Regions from separate parts of the Serratia sp. Ae19-1 genome, predicted to be linked through region 1. Evidence: predicted binding sites of a transcription regulator. Region 1 holds the regulator's gene; each other region holds the start of a gene.
The links. The regulator PhoB, encoded in region 1, activates phosphate uptake and scavenging genes when phosphate is short. The targets are predictions, from matches to a motif close to CTGTCATAAAACTGNCNNAT.

Region 2: a site for PhoB is predicted at 1,626-1,645, ahead of pitA (inorganic phosphate transporter PitA). Genes of this name have one in related genera too.
Region 3: a site for PhoB is predicted at 2,696-2,715, ahead of phnC (phosphonate ABC transporter ATP-binding protein). Genes of this name have one in related genera too.

Annotation. Positions count from the first base shown of each region.
Region 1 is NZ_JBCHWD010000001.1:122,419-127,430, reverse strand. Features, by position in the region: gene AAIE04_RS00670 (PstS family phosphate ABC transporter substrate-binding protein) at 1-814, opposite strand, end outside; gene phoR (phosphate regulon sensor histidine kinase PhoR) at 829-2,145, opposite strand; gene phoB (phosphate response regulator transcription factor PhoB) at 2,170-2,859, opposite strand; gene sbcD (exonuclease subunit SbcD) at 3,075-4,307, shown strand; gene sbcC (exonuclease subunit SbcC) at 4,304-5,012, shown strand, end outside.
Region 2 is NZ_JBCHWD010000002.1:812,816-817,827, reverse strand. Features, by position in the region: gene add (adenosine deaminase) at 1-121, shown strand, start outside; gene AAIE04_RS09170 (BaiN/RdsA family NAD(P)/FAD-dependent oxidoreductase) at 151-1,350, opposite strand; gene pitA (inorganic phosphate transporter PitA) at 1,651-3,153, shown strand; gene AAIE04_RS09160 (LysE family translocator) at 3,252-3,851, opposite strand; gene uspB (universal stress protein UspB) at 3,987-4,322, opposite strand; gene AAIE04_RS09150 (SDR family oxidoreductase) at 4,755-5,012, shown strand, end outside.
Region 3 is NZ_JBCHWD010000001.1:553,627-558,638, forward strand. Features, by position in the region: gene AAIE04_RS02755 (cysteine hydrolase family protein) at 1-446, shown strand, start outside; gene AAIE04_RS02760 (NAD(P)-dependent oxidoreductase) at 480-1,355, opposite strand; gene trpS (tryptophan--tRNA ligase) at 1,646-2,653, shown strand; gene phnC (phosphonate ABC transporter ATP-binding protein) at 2,771-3,604, shown strand; gene phnD (phosphonate ABC transporter substrate-binding protein) at 3,646-4,578, shown strand; gene phnE (phosphonate ABC transporter, permease protein PhnE) at 4,657-5,012, shown strand, end outside.

The DNA of each region.
Region 1 (5,012 bases):
GCGGCTCCAGCGGTTGATTGGGGGCTTTGTTGATGTAGATATACAGGTAGCGCGACAGCGGGTAGCGATCGTTGCGCACGTTGGCGGCGGTAGGCGCGACATAATCCTCCCCCGACTCCGCCAACGGCAGCAGCCGCACGCCGCTGGCGCGAAAACCGATGCTGGCGTAGCCGATGCCGTTGAGCGAACCGGCCACCGCCTGCACCACCGAGGCCGAACCGGGCAACTCATTGACGCGCGGCATAAAATCGCCGCCGCACAGCGCGCGCAGTTTGAAATAGCCGTAGGTGCCGGAAGCCGAGTTGCGGCCAAAGCGTTGCAGCGAGCGCGTCGCCCAGTCGCCGCTCAGACCCAGTTCGCCCCAGCGCGTCAGCGGCTGGCTTTCACCGCAGCGCCGGGTGGCGGAGAAAATACGATCGAGCTGCTGCAAATTGAGGCCGCGCAGCGGATTGTCCTGATGCACCAACACCACCAGCGCATCCACCGCCACCGGCACCGCCAGCGGCGCATAGCCGTAACGGTGTTCGAACGCCGAAACCTCGGCCGCCTTCATCGGCCGGCTCATCGGGCCCAGCTGCGCGGCGCCCGCCGCCAACGCGGTCGGCGCGGTCGACGAACCGGCGGCCTGGATCTGCAGATTAACGTTGGGGTAATGCTGGCTGAAGTCCTGCGCCCACAGCGCCATCAGGTTCGCCAGGGTGTCGGAGCCGACGCTGGACAGATTGCCCGCCAGCATGCCGTCGGGCTGCGCCAGTGCGCCACGTCCGGCCAGCAGCGCCAGGCAAAGCAACAGCCCTCGGGTAATTCGGGTCATACCGGTGTCTCGCGTTAATTTTTCACCGCATTCTCTGATAAAGCGGCCGGAACAATCAACCGGTTGGGTAAGGTAAAGATAAAGCGGGTGCCGATCCCCGGTTCGCTGAGGATCTCCAGCCGCGCGTCGTGATGGCTGAGCGCGTGTTTGACGATCGCCAGCCCCAGCCCACTGCCGCCGGTCTGGCGCGAACGGGCCTTGTCGACGCGATAAAAACGCTCGGTCAGGCGCGGAAGGTGCTCGGCGGCGATGCCCGGCCCGTTGTCGCTGACCTGGAACTGCGCACCATGTGCCGTCTGCTGCCAGCTGACTTCGATATGGGTGCCCTTCGGCGTGTGGTTGACCGCGTTGTACACCAGGTTAGACACCGCGCTGCGCAACTGGTCTTCATTGCCGAACACTTTGAGCTGTTCGTTCACCCGGAAAGCGATCTCGTGATTGCCGCCGCTCAGCGATTGCGCCTCGCGCTGCAACACCCGCAGCATCAGCGGGATATCCACCCGTTCGTTCATGTCGACATTGGGCGCCGCCTCGATGCGCGACAGCGTCAGCAGCTGTTTGACCAGCCCGTCCATCCGGCGGGTCTGCTCTTGCATGGTGCTCAGCGCCTTGCTACGCAGCGAGCCGTCCTGCTCTTCGTCGCCCATCATTTCCAGGTAGCCCTGCAGCACCGTCAACGGCGTGCGCAGCTCATGGCTGACGTTGGCGAAGAAGTTGCGCCGCGCCCCTTCCAGCTGGCGCATCTGGGTGACGTCGCGCGCCACCATCAGCAGTTGCCCTTCGGAATAGGGCATCACGCGGAATTCGACGTAATGTTCGTTGTTCAACTGCAGCGTCAGCGGGCGCGAAAACTCCTGCTGTTGCAAATAGTGGCTGAACTCCGGATAACGCAGCAGGTTGAGGATGTGCTGGCCGTTGTCTTCCGGCCAGCGGAAGCCGAGCAGATGCTGCGCCAGGCCGTTGCACCAGAAGATATTGCCTTCGACGGTGGTCATCACCACCGCGTCAGGCAGCGATTCGGCCCCGCTGCGAAAGCGCTTGATCAGCAGCGCCAGCTCGCGGCGGCGGCGGCGGTTGCGCTGCTGCATCTGATACAGGCCATAGAACAACGGCTCCCAGCTCCAGCGGCCGGGCGGCGGCGTCATGCTGCGGTCGATCCACAGCCAATGGGAGAGTTTGAGCTGGTTGTAGAAATTCCACACCAGCGCAGCCAGCGCTGAGGCCAGCAGGAACCAGGGCAGATAACCGAAAATCAGCCCCAGCAGTAAGGCGGGCAGACAAAAAAGAGCCAGCTCCAGAGCCAGCCTCTTCCACGACAGACGTTCTAACACGGCATATTCTCCAGCGCGGCGCGATCAGTAGCGCGTTGAGAACCGGTAGCCGGTGCCCCGAACGGTTTGAACCATTTTATCATGCCCACTGGTTTCTAACGCCTTGCGGAGCCGACGGATATGCACGTCAACGGTACGGTCTTCCACATAAACGTTAGTGCCCCAGACGTGATTAAGCAACTGCTCGCGGCTATAAACCCGCTCCGGGTGGGTCATAAAGAAGTGCAGCAGCTTGAACTCGGTCGGCCCCATGTCCAGCGCCTGATCGTTCGCCATCACGCGGTGGGAGGACGGATCCAGGCTCAGTCCTTGCATTTCAATCACTTCTTCCACCGCCATCGGTGAAATACGGCGCATGACCGCTTTGATGCGTGCCACCAGCTCCTTGGGCGAGAACGGCTTGGTGATGTAATCATCCGCCCCCACTTCCAGGCCGCGCACCCGGTCTTCCTCTTCGCCGCGCGCGGTCAACATCATCACCGGGATATCGCGGGTCAGCGCTTCGCGCTTCATATGCTTGATAAACTGAATGCCGGAACCGCCGGGCAGCATCCAATCGAGCAACACCAAATCAGGGAACGGCTCAGACAGGCGCGTCACGGCGCTGTCATAATCCTCGGCTTCCAACGGTTGGTAACCATTCTGTTCCAACACAAAGCACACCATCTCACGGATCGGCGCTTCGTCTTCCACCACCAGTATGCGTCTTGCCATCGTCAATCCTGCCAATGTGTTAGCGACTTTGCGGGCGCCATTATGCGTCAGTTTTGTGACACTTTTATGAAAAAAAGCGGCTGTTATAGGCAGTAAGCATAGCGATTATTTCCCATAGTAAAGAAAAATCATTCCGCTGCCCTCGCCATTGCGCCGGGACAGCCGGCGCCGCGGCCTTTATAATCATCGCCATTACCTTTGCACCCGGGAGTGTCATGCGCCTGATCCACACCTCTGACTGGCACCTTGGCCAGTACTTTTTCACCAAAAGCCGCGCCGCCGAGCACCAGGCTTTTCTGAACTGGCTGATCAAACAGGTAGAGCAGCAGCAGGTGGATGCGCTGATCGTCGCCGGGGATCTATTCGATACCGGCTCGCCGCCCAGCTACGCCCGCGAACTGTACAACCGCTTCGTGGTGGAACTGCAGCGCACCGGCTGCCAACTGGTGGTGCTGGGCGGCAACCACGATTCGGTGGCGACGCTGAACGAATCGCGTGAACTGCTCTCCTGCCTGAACACCACGGTGATCGCGAGCGCGCAAAGCGCCCCCGAACAGCAGATCCTGGTGCTGAACCGGCGCGACGGCCAGCCGGGCGCGGTGCTGTGCGCCATCCCGTTCTTGCGGCCACGCGATCTGCTCACCAGCCGCGCCGGCGAATCCGGCGCGCAGAAACAGCAGGCGTTACAGGAAGCCATCGCCGAACATTACCAAACGCTGTATCAGGCGGCCTGCGAGCACCGCGACCAATTGGGCCTGCCGCTGCCGATCGTCGCCACCGGCCACCTGACCACCGTCGGCGTCACCACCTCCGACTCGGTGCGCGACATCTATATCGGCACCCTCGACGCCTTTCCGGCGCAGGCCTTTCCTCCCGCCGACTATATCGCGTTGGGCCACATCCACCGCGCGCAGAACGTCGCCAAATCGGAGCACATTCGCTATAGCGGCTCGCCGATCCCGCTCAGCTTCGATGAACTGGGCAAAGCCAAAAGCGTCTTTATGGTCGATTTCGCCGACGGCGCTTTGCAGCAGGTGGAAGCGTTAACGATCCCGCAGTTTCAGCCCATGCAGCTGATCAAAGGCGATCTGGCCGAGATCGAACGGCAGCTGCGGCAGTTTGCCGATTATGACGGTGAGCTGCCGGTGTGGCTGGATATCGAAGTGGCGACGCAGGACTACCTCAGCGACATCCAGCGCCGCATTCAGCTGCTGGCAGACGAGCTACCGGTGGAAGTGGTGCTGCTGCGGCGCAGCAAAGAACAGCGCCGCCAGGCGATCGCACAGCAGGATAAGGAAACGCTCAACGAACTGAGCGTCAATGAAGTGTTCGAGCGGCGCCTGGCGCAGGAGACTGAGCTGCCCGAAACGCGCCAACAGCGGATGCGCCAAATGTTCCGCCAGGTGGTCGATGCGGTGCAGCACAACGCCGAGGAGAACAACCCATGAAAATCCTCAGCCTGCGCTTAAAAAACCTCAACTCGCTGCAGGGCGAATGGAAGATTGACTTCACCGCCGAGCCGTTCGCCAGCAACGGTCTGTTCGCCATTACCGGCCCGACCGGCGCGGGCAAAACCACCCTGCTGGACGCCATCTGCCTGGCGCTATACCACCAGACGCCGCGCCTCAACGTCACGCCAAGCCAGAATGAACTGATGACCCGCCATACCGCCGAATCGTTGGCGGAAGTCGAGTTCGAGGTCAAGGGCGTCGGCTATCGCGCCTTCTGGAGTCAGCGCCGCGCCAAAAACGCGCCGGACGGCAACCTGCAGGCGCCGAAAGTCGAACTGGCGCGCCGCGAAGACGGCAAGATCCTGGCGGACAAAGTGCGCGACAAGCTGGAGATCACCGCCGCCATCACCGGGCTGGACTTCGGCCGCTTCACCAAGTCGATGATGCTGTCTCAGGGGCAGTTCGCCGCCTTCCTCAACGCCGACGCCAACGATCGCGCCGAGCTGTTGGAAGAACTGACCGGCACCGAAATCTACGGGCGATTGTCCGAACAGGTGTTCGAATCCCACAAACAGGCCAAAACCGATCTGGATGGGCTGCATCAGCGCGCCAGCGGTATCGAGCTGCTGAACGACGAACAGCGCCACTCCCTGGTCGAACAGCTGACGGCGCTGAGCGGGCAGGAAAGCGCTCTCGGCGAGC
Region 2 (5,012 bases), on a different contig from region 1:
CGCCTTCGGCTGGCGCGATGAAGATTTTAACCGCAGTAACAGGCAGGCGCTGGAGGCGAGTTTTCTCGACGATGACACTAAAATAAAATTAATGAATCAGCTCAATGCCGGGCCAATGTGACCCGGCGCATTTCTAGGTTGAGCGGCGTTTTAACGTTCCTGCGCCGCCAGCGCCTGGGCGCAGGCCCAGGCCGAGCTCCAGGCCCATTGGAAGTTGTAACCGCCCAGCCACCCGGTCACGTCCACCACTTCGCCGATGAAGTAGAGCCCCGGCGCCTTGTGGGCTTCCATCGTCTTGGAGGAAAGTTCGTTGGTGTCGACGCCGCCGAGCGTCACTTCCGCCGTGCGGTAGCCTTCGGTGCCGTTCGGCTGCACGCGCCAGTTCTGCAACAGATCCACCAGCGCCGCCTGCTGCGGGGCATTCAGCTGCTTCAGCGTCGCCTCCGGCAGTTGTCCCAGCGTCTGCAAGCATTCCACCAGCCGCTTCGGCAATTGCAACGCCAGGGTATTTTTCAGGCTTTGGTTCGGGTGTTGCCGGCGTTGTTCATCGAGGAAAGCCGCCAGATCCAGCTCAGGAAGTAAGTTAACGCTCACATACTCACCAGGCTGCCAATAGCTCGACAGCTGCAGCACCGCCGGCCCGGAGAGGCCACGGTGGGTAAACAGGATGCTTTCGCGGAAACTGACGCCGTTCTCGGCGGTGATCACCGCCGGCACCGAGACGCCGGATAGCGTCTGCACATGCTCCAACAGCGGCTTATGCAGGGTAAAAGGCACCAGCCCGGCGCGCGTCGGCAGCACTTTGAGGCCAAATTGCTCCGCCAGCTTGTAACCGAACGGCGAGGCGCCCAGCCCCGGCATGGATAATCCGCCGCTGGCCACCACAAGTGAGCGAGCACTCACTTTTTCACCATTCAGCGCCAGCTCGTAACCCTGTGCGGTTTTCTCCACGCCCAGCACTTCGCTGCGCAGGCGCATCGTCACCTGGCCCAGCTCGCACTCCTTGACCAGCAGATCCACCACCTGCTGCGCCGAGTCGTCGCAGAACAGCTGCCCCAGCGTTTTTTCATGGTAGGCGATGCCGTAGCGGTTGATCAGATCGATGAAGTCCCACTGGGTATAACGCGCCAGCGCCGACTTGCAGAAATGCGGGTTGTTCGACAGGTAGGCCGCCGGTTCGGCATACATGTTGGTAAAGTTGCAGCGCCCGCCGCCGGACATCAGGATCTTGCGGCCCGGTTTTTTGCCGTTGTCGAGCAGCAACACGCGGCAACCGAGTTGCCCCGCCTGCGCGGCGCAAAACATGCCGGCAGCGCCCGCCCCAATCACTACGACATCAAACTGTTCCACCTGAGCCTCTCTTATCAAAACCACAATCGCGACAAAAGAGCGCCATATTACGCCGTTTCGCCGCCGGTCACCGCCAAATTCACGGCGGCAGATTGTAAAGCCCCGGCGCCGTCAACGCCATAGTAAGAAAATATTACAGAGGTCAGAGGAGAATAACGCGTTGATATTTCATATTTTTGTTATAGACACGCCATCGTTTCGTCATGTCCAAATCAAAAAAACGTCATATTTTCCTTTTCCCCGGCCCCGGTTGTCACTGATAATGCGCGGCGTTCATGTCCACAAACTGGCGTAACGCTTATGCTGCATTTGTTCGCTGGCCTGGATTTCCATACCGGCCTGATGTTAATTCTCGCATTGTTGTTCGTGTTGTTTTATGAAGCCATCAACGGTTTTCATGATACGGCCAATGCGGTCGCTACAGTTATTTATACCCGCGCCATGCGCTCGCAACTTGCGGTCGTGATGGCAGGTTTGTTCAACTTTCTTGGCGTAATGCTCGGCGGTTTGAGTGTTGCTTACGCCATCGTCCACTTGTTGCCTACCGATCTGTTGTTGAACGTCAGTTCAGCACACGGATTAGCCATGGTCTTCTCCATGCTGTTGGCGGCAATCATCTGGAACCTCGGCACCTGGTATTTCGGTCTGCCGGCCTCCAGTTCCCATACGCTGATAGGCGCAATCATCGGTGTCGGTTTAACCAACGCCCTGATGACCCACACTTCGGTGGTGGATGCGCTTAACGTCCCGAAAATGATTGGCATTTTCCTTTCTCTGCTGTTCTCGCCGCTGGTCGGCATGATGGTGGCGGGAGTGATGGTGTTCGCCTTGCGCCGCTATTGGAGTGGCACCAAGAAACGCCAGCGTATCCACATGACCCCTGCGGAACGTGAAAAGGTCGACGGCAAACGCAAGCCGCCGTTCTGGACCCGTATCGCACTGATCCTGTCGGCGATTGGCGTCAGCTTCTCGCACGGCGCCAACGATGGCCAGAAAGGCATCGGCCTAATCATGCTGGTGCTGATCGGCGTGGCGCCGGCCGGCTTCGTGGTCAATATGAATGCAACCGGTTATGACATCACCCGTACGCGTGATGCCGTGACCCACCTGCAGCAATATTACCAGCAGCACGGTGACGCGCTGTCGCATGCGGTGTCGTTGACGCCGCTGGTGCCAAGCCCGGATGACGAAGCCGAACCTAACAAGCCGGCCGAGTTCCACTGCGACAGTTCGCGCGCCATGCCGGCGATCGAACTGGCTCAGGGCATGCTGACCAACCTGCAAAGCTACGATCAGCTGACGGTTGAGCAGCGCAGCCACCTGCGCCGCCTGCTGATGTGCGTGACCGACACGGCGGATAAAGTCGCCAAGCTGCCGGAAACCTCATCTGCCGACCAGCGCTTCCTGAAGAACCTGCGTCAGGATTTGCTGCAGACCGTCGAGTATGCGCCGATGTGGATCATCGTCGCCGTCGCGCTGGCGCTGTCGCTCGGCACCATGGTGGGCTGGAAACGCGTGGCTACTACCATCGGCGAGAAGATCGGTAAGAAAGGCATGACCTACGCCCAGGGCGTGTCGGCCCAGATGACCGCGGCGCTGTCGATCGGCGTAGCGAGCTATACCGGCATGCCGGTCTCCACCACCCACGTGCTCTCTTCGGCGGTTGCCGGGACGATGATCGTGGACGGCGGCGGCGTGCAGAGCAAAACCGTGAAAAACATCCTGTTGGCCTGGGTACTGACCCTGCCAATCTCGATTCTGCTTTCCGGTGCGCTGTATTGGGTGGCGCTGAAGCTGATCTAACTGATAGCATCATGAGAAAGGCGGCCGAATGGCCGCATAATGCCGGCCCCTCACAAAGGGGCCGGCATTATTTTAGGGCCTGTCGCCGCTCGCAGGCACTAGAACAGACTTTTCAGAGAGAACAGGATAAGCAATATGCCGCCGACGACGTTAACCCATTTTTTCAGCGTCAGAGGATTGGCTTTTTGGGACGAGAAGATGAGCGTTTTGCTGACCATCATCAACCAAACGCTCATTACGATAACATGCACGGAGGCCAGCGCCAGATAGCCGCTCATCTTTCCATCCTGACCGACGAACTGCGACACGACCGTCAGATAAAAAATGATGGCTTTTGGATTGAGCACGTTGGCCAACCAGGCATCCTTTAGCGTGACGGCGCGGGCGCCTTCGCCGATCTCCCCGCCACGGGTGCGCATCCCACTGCGGATAAGCTGAACGCCCAGCCACAGGAGATACGCTATTCCAGCGCCTTTCAGGGCGCCAAACGCCGCTGGAGAGGCCATGAGCACCGCGGAGACTCCTAACGCGATGAGGCAGGCATGGGTGTATATCCCCAGCGCCGTTCCCGCCAGCGTGCGGAACAACCCGCTGCGCCCGCCGGCCAACGCGCTGTTCATCGCCAGAGTAAAACTCGCTCCGGGAGACAGCGCGACAGGCAACAGAACGGGCAGGAAGTCGATGACATTGATATTCATATGACGTGATAGTAAACGACCGTGCGGGGAACGCCAATGGCAGAAACGATCGCCGCACGGCGCAGAAAAATTCGGGATCCGTGACGTAGCGTGAACCCTGAACTCTCCTGCGTTAACCGCCAGACGAGGCGGGAATCAATGCCAGATCATCAGCCCTATCAGGCTGATGACCACCAGGCCGCACAGAGCCGAAGTCAGCATAAACTGCCCGCGCACCCGCTCGCAGCGGCGAATAAACTCCGGATCGTGGTGCTCGACATAGCGCTGCGCAAAGATATAGCGCACCAGCCTCAGCTGCTTGCTGGGTTGCCCGTGGGCGGTGAAGAAACCGCCGCCGTCGACGTATTGGTACAGCAACGGGTCACAGCCGCGCAATACCACCAGCAGCGCGCGCAGAGAAGAGTAATACCGCACCATGTTTACCACACACACCACACATAAGGCCCAAAACAGCGCGACGGTACTGATCATGATTACCCCCTCAAGGCGTTGTTATCCACGGCCATCCGCCGGGTCCAACCGCCCTACCTCATTACCCGATACTCTGCTGGAGCTTACCGCTCTCATCCCCTTTTTTGCCTGCACGGGCCACGCCCATAACCCACCGCCTCCGAAGACGTTGCCGCACTGCACAGAGAAACTTGCACAGCGTGGTTCTACTCAGAGGGGAAATGATGAGGCCCATATCCATCATTGTAGGTTAATGAAACGCAAACTGGCCTGATCAGTGGATAAAATTTACCGCCGTGCGCCGAAAGCCCCCCGCCGGGGCGAGATAGCGAGTCGTCGCCGGCCGATAATTAGTCGGTTTTTCTGGATAGTCTATCCCGCCGCACGCCGCTGATCTTTCCCCCGGCGCTGGCTAGACTCAGGTTTCCGTTACGTTCATCCAAGGAAACTGTTATGGCAAACCATTCAATCAAGGGAAAAACCGTTCTGATCGCCGGCGGCGCCAAAAATCTCGGCGGGCTGATCGCTCGCGATTTGGCTGAACAAGGCGCCAAAGCGGTGGTGATCCACTACAACAGCGCCGCTTCCAAAGCCGAGGCGGAGAAAACCGTCGCCGCCATTCAGGCCGCCGGGGCGCAAGGCGTCGCGCTGCAGGCCGATCTGACCCGCGCGGGCGCGGTCGAGAAGCTGTTCGCCGATGCGATCGCCGCC
Region 3 (5,012 bases), 430 kb from region 1:
GCATCAATCTGCTGAGCGAGCGCGCCCGTCGGGCCGGCGCGCCGGTTGTCGTGATTCAGCACCACACGCCGGACGACGAACTGCCGCACGGCAGCGCCGCCTGGCAAGTGCTTGCGGCGTTGACGGTGGCGCCGGGCGACCACCGGGTGGAGAAAACCACGCCGGACTCCTTCCTGCGCACCTCGCTGGGCGCATTGCTGATCGCCAACGGCGTTTCGCAGCTGGTGGTGTGCGGCTACTCCACGCCGTTTTGCATCGATACCACGGTGCGTAGCGCGGCGGCGCGCGGTTATCCGGTGACGCTGGCGGCGGATGCTCATACCTGCCACGACAAATCCTATGCCGACGGCCTGCTGATCCGCACCCACCATAACGAGACGCTGTCGAATATCGACAGCTTCGGCGTGCCGATCCGCGCCGTGCCTGCGGTGGACATCGTGTTCTGAGAACGGAAAAATGGGGGCCTCGGCCCCCGTTCGTTATTTCAGTCCTGCCCGCCGCGCCGCCACCTTGGCCAGCGCCGCCCAATCCAGATCCGCATCCCCCTGCGCCATCGCGTCGAGGAAGTTGTCTTTCAGCACCCCGGCGAACGGCATCGGCGTATGGCTGTCGGCGCCGGCGGCCAGCGCCAACCCGACGTCCTTCAGCCCCAGCGCCAGCCGGAATCCAGCCGGGGAATACTTCTCGGCGGCGATCAGCGCGCCATAGCCCTGATAGGCCGGGGCGGCGAAGACGGTGCTGCTCAGCATCTGCAGATAGTCGGTGCCGGACACGCCATAGTTGCGCACCAGCGCACTGCCTTCCGCCATCGCTTCAATGGCGCTGGCCAAGGTAAAGTTGGTGGCGATCTTGACCACGTTGGCCTGCGCAGGATCGGCGCCGAAGTGCCAGGTTTTCTGGCCGAGGGCATCGAACAGCGGCTGCGCTTTCTTCAGCAGCTCGCTCTCGCCGGCCGCCAGAATATTCAGCTTGCCGGCGGCGGCCACGTCGACCCGGCCCAGCACCGGCGCGGCGAGATAGCCGATGCCGTGTTCCGCATGCAGCGCCGTCAGGCGTTTGGCGAGTTCGACCGAGATGGTCGCCATATTGATATGCAACGCGCCCGGTTTCATTCGTTGCAGCAACCCGCTGCCCACCACCACCTGCTGCGTGGCGGCGTCGTCGGCCAGCATGGTGATCAGCACATCGGCATCGGCCAACTGTTCCGGCCGCTCGGCCTGCCGCGCGCCGGCGCTGACCAGCGGCTGCGCCGCCTGCGGCGAGCGGTTCCATACCGTTAATGCGAGGCCCGCCTGCAACAGGTTGGCCGCCATGGCGCTGCCCATCCCACCCAGTCCGGCAAATCCGATCTTCATCATGCGCTCCTTTTTCAGGTTGAAGGTTTTACCCTAGCGCGCCGGGCCAGGAACGCAAATGCCGGAGTGTAACGCCGTCTTACGCACCGGCGGCGGGCTATTGACGTGCTGCCGCTGCGGGTATACCTTGATGGCATGAATATATCGATGCCTTCCACCCACAATCAGTCATGGTGGCGCCTTTTCTGAGGCGGCACGAGTATCCACATCTCTTTTTAATGCCGCCGGTTTGGCGGCATTATTTTTTGTGGCGTTGATCCGGCGGTGTACTGACCTTCAGGAGCACTGCCATGAGTTACACCATTCTTACCGGCGATCGCGCCACCGGCCCACTGCATTTAGGCCACTTCGTCGGCTCGCTGCGCCAGCGCGTCGAACTGCAGCACCAGCATAACCAAACGGTGATGGTGGCGGATCTGCAGGGCCTGACCGACAACGGCAACAACCCGCAAAAAATCAGCGCCAACGTGCTCAACGTAGTGGCCGACTATCTGGCGGTGGGCATCGATCCGCACAAGACCACGATCTGCCTGCAGTCGGCGCTGCCGGCGTTGGCCGAGCTGACGATGTACTATCTCAACCTGGTCAGCGTGGCGCGGCTGGAACGCAACCCGACGGTGAAAAATGAAATCGCCGAGAAGGATTTCGCCCGCAGCCTGCCGGCCGGCTTTTTGATCTATCCGGTCAGCCAGGCGGCGGACATCACCGCCTTTGGCGCCACCCACGTGCCGGTCGGCGAGGATCAGCTGCCGATGCTGGAGCAAACCAACGAGATCGTGCGGCGTTTCAACCATATCGTCGGCCAACCGGTACTGACGGAGTGCCAGCCGCTGCTGAGCAACGTCGGGCGTCTGCCGGGGCTGGACGGGCAGGGCAAGATGTCGAAATCGCGCGGCAACGCCATCCAGCTTGGCGCCAGCGCCGACGAGGTGCACAAGGCGGTGATGAGCATGTTCACCGATCCCGGTCATCTCAACGTCAGCGATCCCGGCCGGGTGGAGGGCAACATGGTGTTCACCTACCTGGACGCCTTCTGCGACGACGCCGCGCTGGTGGCGGATCTGAAGGCGCATTACCGCCGCGGCGGGTTGGGGGACGTGAAAATCAAACGGCTGCTGGAGGATTGCCTGCAGAGCCTGCTCGAGCCGATCCGCACCCGCCGCGCCGAATTCATCGCCGATAAAGGCGAGCTGACGCGCATCCTGCAGCACGGCACCCGCCGCGCGCATCAGGTCAGCCAGCAGACGCTGCAGCAGGTCAAGGCGGCGCTGGGGCTGGACTTCTTTAGCCTGGAATGATGCGCACGCCGGGGCGTCACGCGTCACGCCCCGGCCATAAAACCATCATCCCACTGTCATAAACTTATTCGTTAATAGGTGCCCATAATGATTAGCCACTGAAACCAGAGAAATCATATGGCTCAGGCACTGTTAAAATTGGCACAGCACGACTTCCCAGGGCAGCACGCCGCCGCATCCCGCAAAGTGTTATCGGTAAAGGGACTCGGCAAGGCCTACAAAGCGCAGCAGCGTGTGCTGGATGACATCAACTTCGATCTGCACGCCGGCGAGTTCGTGGCGGTGATCGGCCGTTCCGGCGCGGGCAAGTCCACGCTGCTGCACACCCTGAACGGCACCATCCCTTCCAGCTGCGGCGAGATGCTGCACTTCGAAGACGATGGCGTGGCGCAGGATATCGCCCAGCTTGCCGGCCGCCAGATGCGCCAGTGGCGCGCGCGCTGCGGCATGATCTTCCAGGACTTCTGCCTGGTGCCGCGGCTGGACGTGATGACCAACGTGCTGCTGGGTCGTCTGAGCCACACGTCTACCCTGAAATCCTTCTTCAAACTGTTCGATGACGCCGACCGCGCTCGCGCCATCGAGCTGTTGCAGTGGCTCAACATGCTGCCGCATGCGCTGCAGCGCGCCGAGCACCTCTCCGGCGGCCAGATGCAGCGCGTCGCCATCTGCCGTGCGCTGATGCAAAACCCGCAAATCCTGCTGGCCGATGAGCCGGTGGCGTCGCTCGATCCGAAAAACACCCGCCGCATCATGGACGCGCTGCAGAAAATCAGCGAAGACGGCATCGCGGTGATGGTGAACCTGCACTCGGTCGAACTGGTGAAAGAGTATTGCTCGCGGGTGATCGGCATCGCCCACGGGAAGATCGTGTTTGACGGGCATCCTTCGCAACTGAACGAACGGATCCTGCACCAGCTGTATGGCGAAGAAGCCAATCAGATCCATTGAAGCACTTTTGACCTTTACCCTTTACACACAAGGCACACCTAATGAAAAAAGTATTGAGTCTGACCACCCTGATGGCCGGCGCGATGATGGTCTTTAATGCTGCCGCAGCGGATGCGCCGAAAGAGCTGAACCTGGGCATTCTCGGCGGCCAGAACGCCACCCAGCAGATCGGCGATAACCAGTGCGTGAAGCAGTTCCTGGATAAAGAGCTGAACGTCGATACCAAGCTGCGCAACTCGTCCGACTATTCCGGCGTGATCCAGGGCCTGCTGGGCGGCAAGATTGATCTGGTGCTGAGCATGTCGCCGTCCTCGTTCGCTTCGGTCTACATCAAGGATCCGAAAGCGGTGGACATCGTCGGCATTGCGGTCGACGACGTCGACCAGTCGCGCGGCTACCACTCGGTCGTGGTGGTGAAGGCCGGCAGCCCGTACCAGAAGCTGGAAGACCTGAAGGGCAAGGCCATCGGCTTCGCCGATCCGGACTCCACCTCCGGCTTCCTGATCCCGAACCAGGCGTTTAAAAAGCTGTTCGGTGGCACGGTCGACAACAAATACAACAACACCTTCTCCAGCGTCACCTTCTCCGGCGGCCACGAGCAGGACATCCTCGGCGTGCTGAACGGCCAGTTCGAAGGCGCGGTAACCTGGGCGTCGATGATCGGCGATTACAACACCGGCTACACCAGCGGCGCGTTCACCCGCATGATCCGCATGGATCACCCGGACCTGATGAAACAGATCCGCATCATCTGGCAGTCGCCGCTGATCCCGAACGGCCCGATCCTGGTGAGCAACTCGCTGCCGGCCGACTTCAAGGCCAAAGTGGTCACCGCCATCAAGAAGCTGGATAAAGACGATCACCAGTGCTTTATCAAAGCGATGGGCGGCAAGCAGCACATCGGCGACACCACCCTGGCGGAATACCAGAACATCATCGATATGAAGCGCGAGCTGACCAAAGGCGATCGTTAATTCCCGGCTGCCTCGGCCGTCCGAATGAAGGGGTTCAGCGTGCTGAACCCCTTGTTCCATAAAGATGGAAGACCTGTTTTGAATACCGATTTCGCACACTATTACCAACGGATCCGCAGCAAGCAAAAGCGCGAAGCGCTGTTGTGGTCGCTCGGGCTGGTGGTGTTGTACCTGGGCGCCGGCAACCTCGCCGAGTTCAACCTGCACACTGTCTGGGTGTCTATTCCGCACTTCTTCGACTACCTGGCCGAAACCATTCCGACGCTGCACTGGCACCTGCTGTTCGCCGACGGGCGCACCGAAGGCTCGCTGGCCTATTGGGGTTACCGCCTGAACATTCAGCTGCCGCTGATTTGGGAGACCCTGCAGCTGGCGCTGGCGGCGACCATTTTCTCGGTGCTGGTGGCGACCGTGCTGGCGTTCCTGGCGGCCGG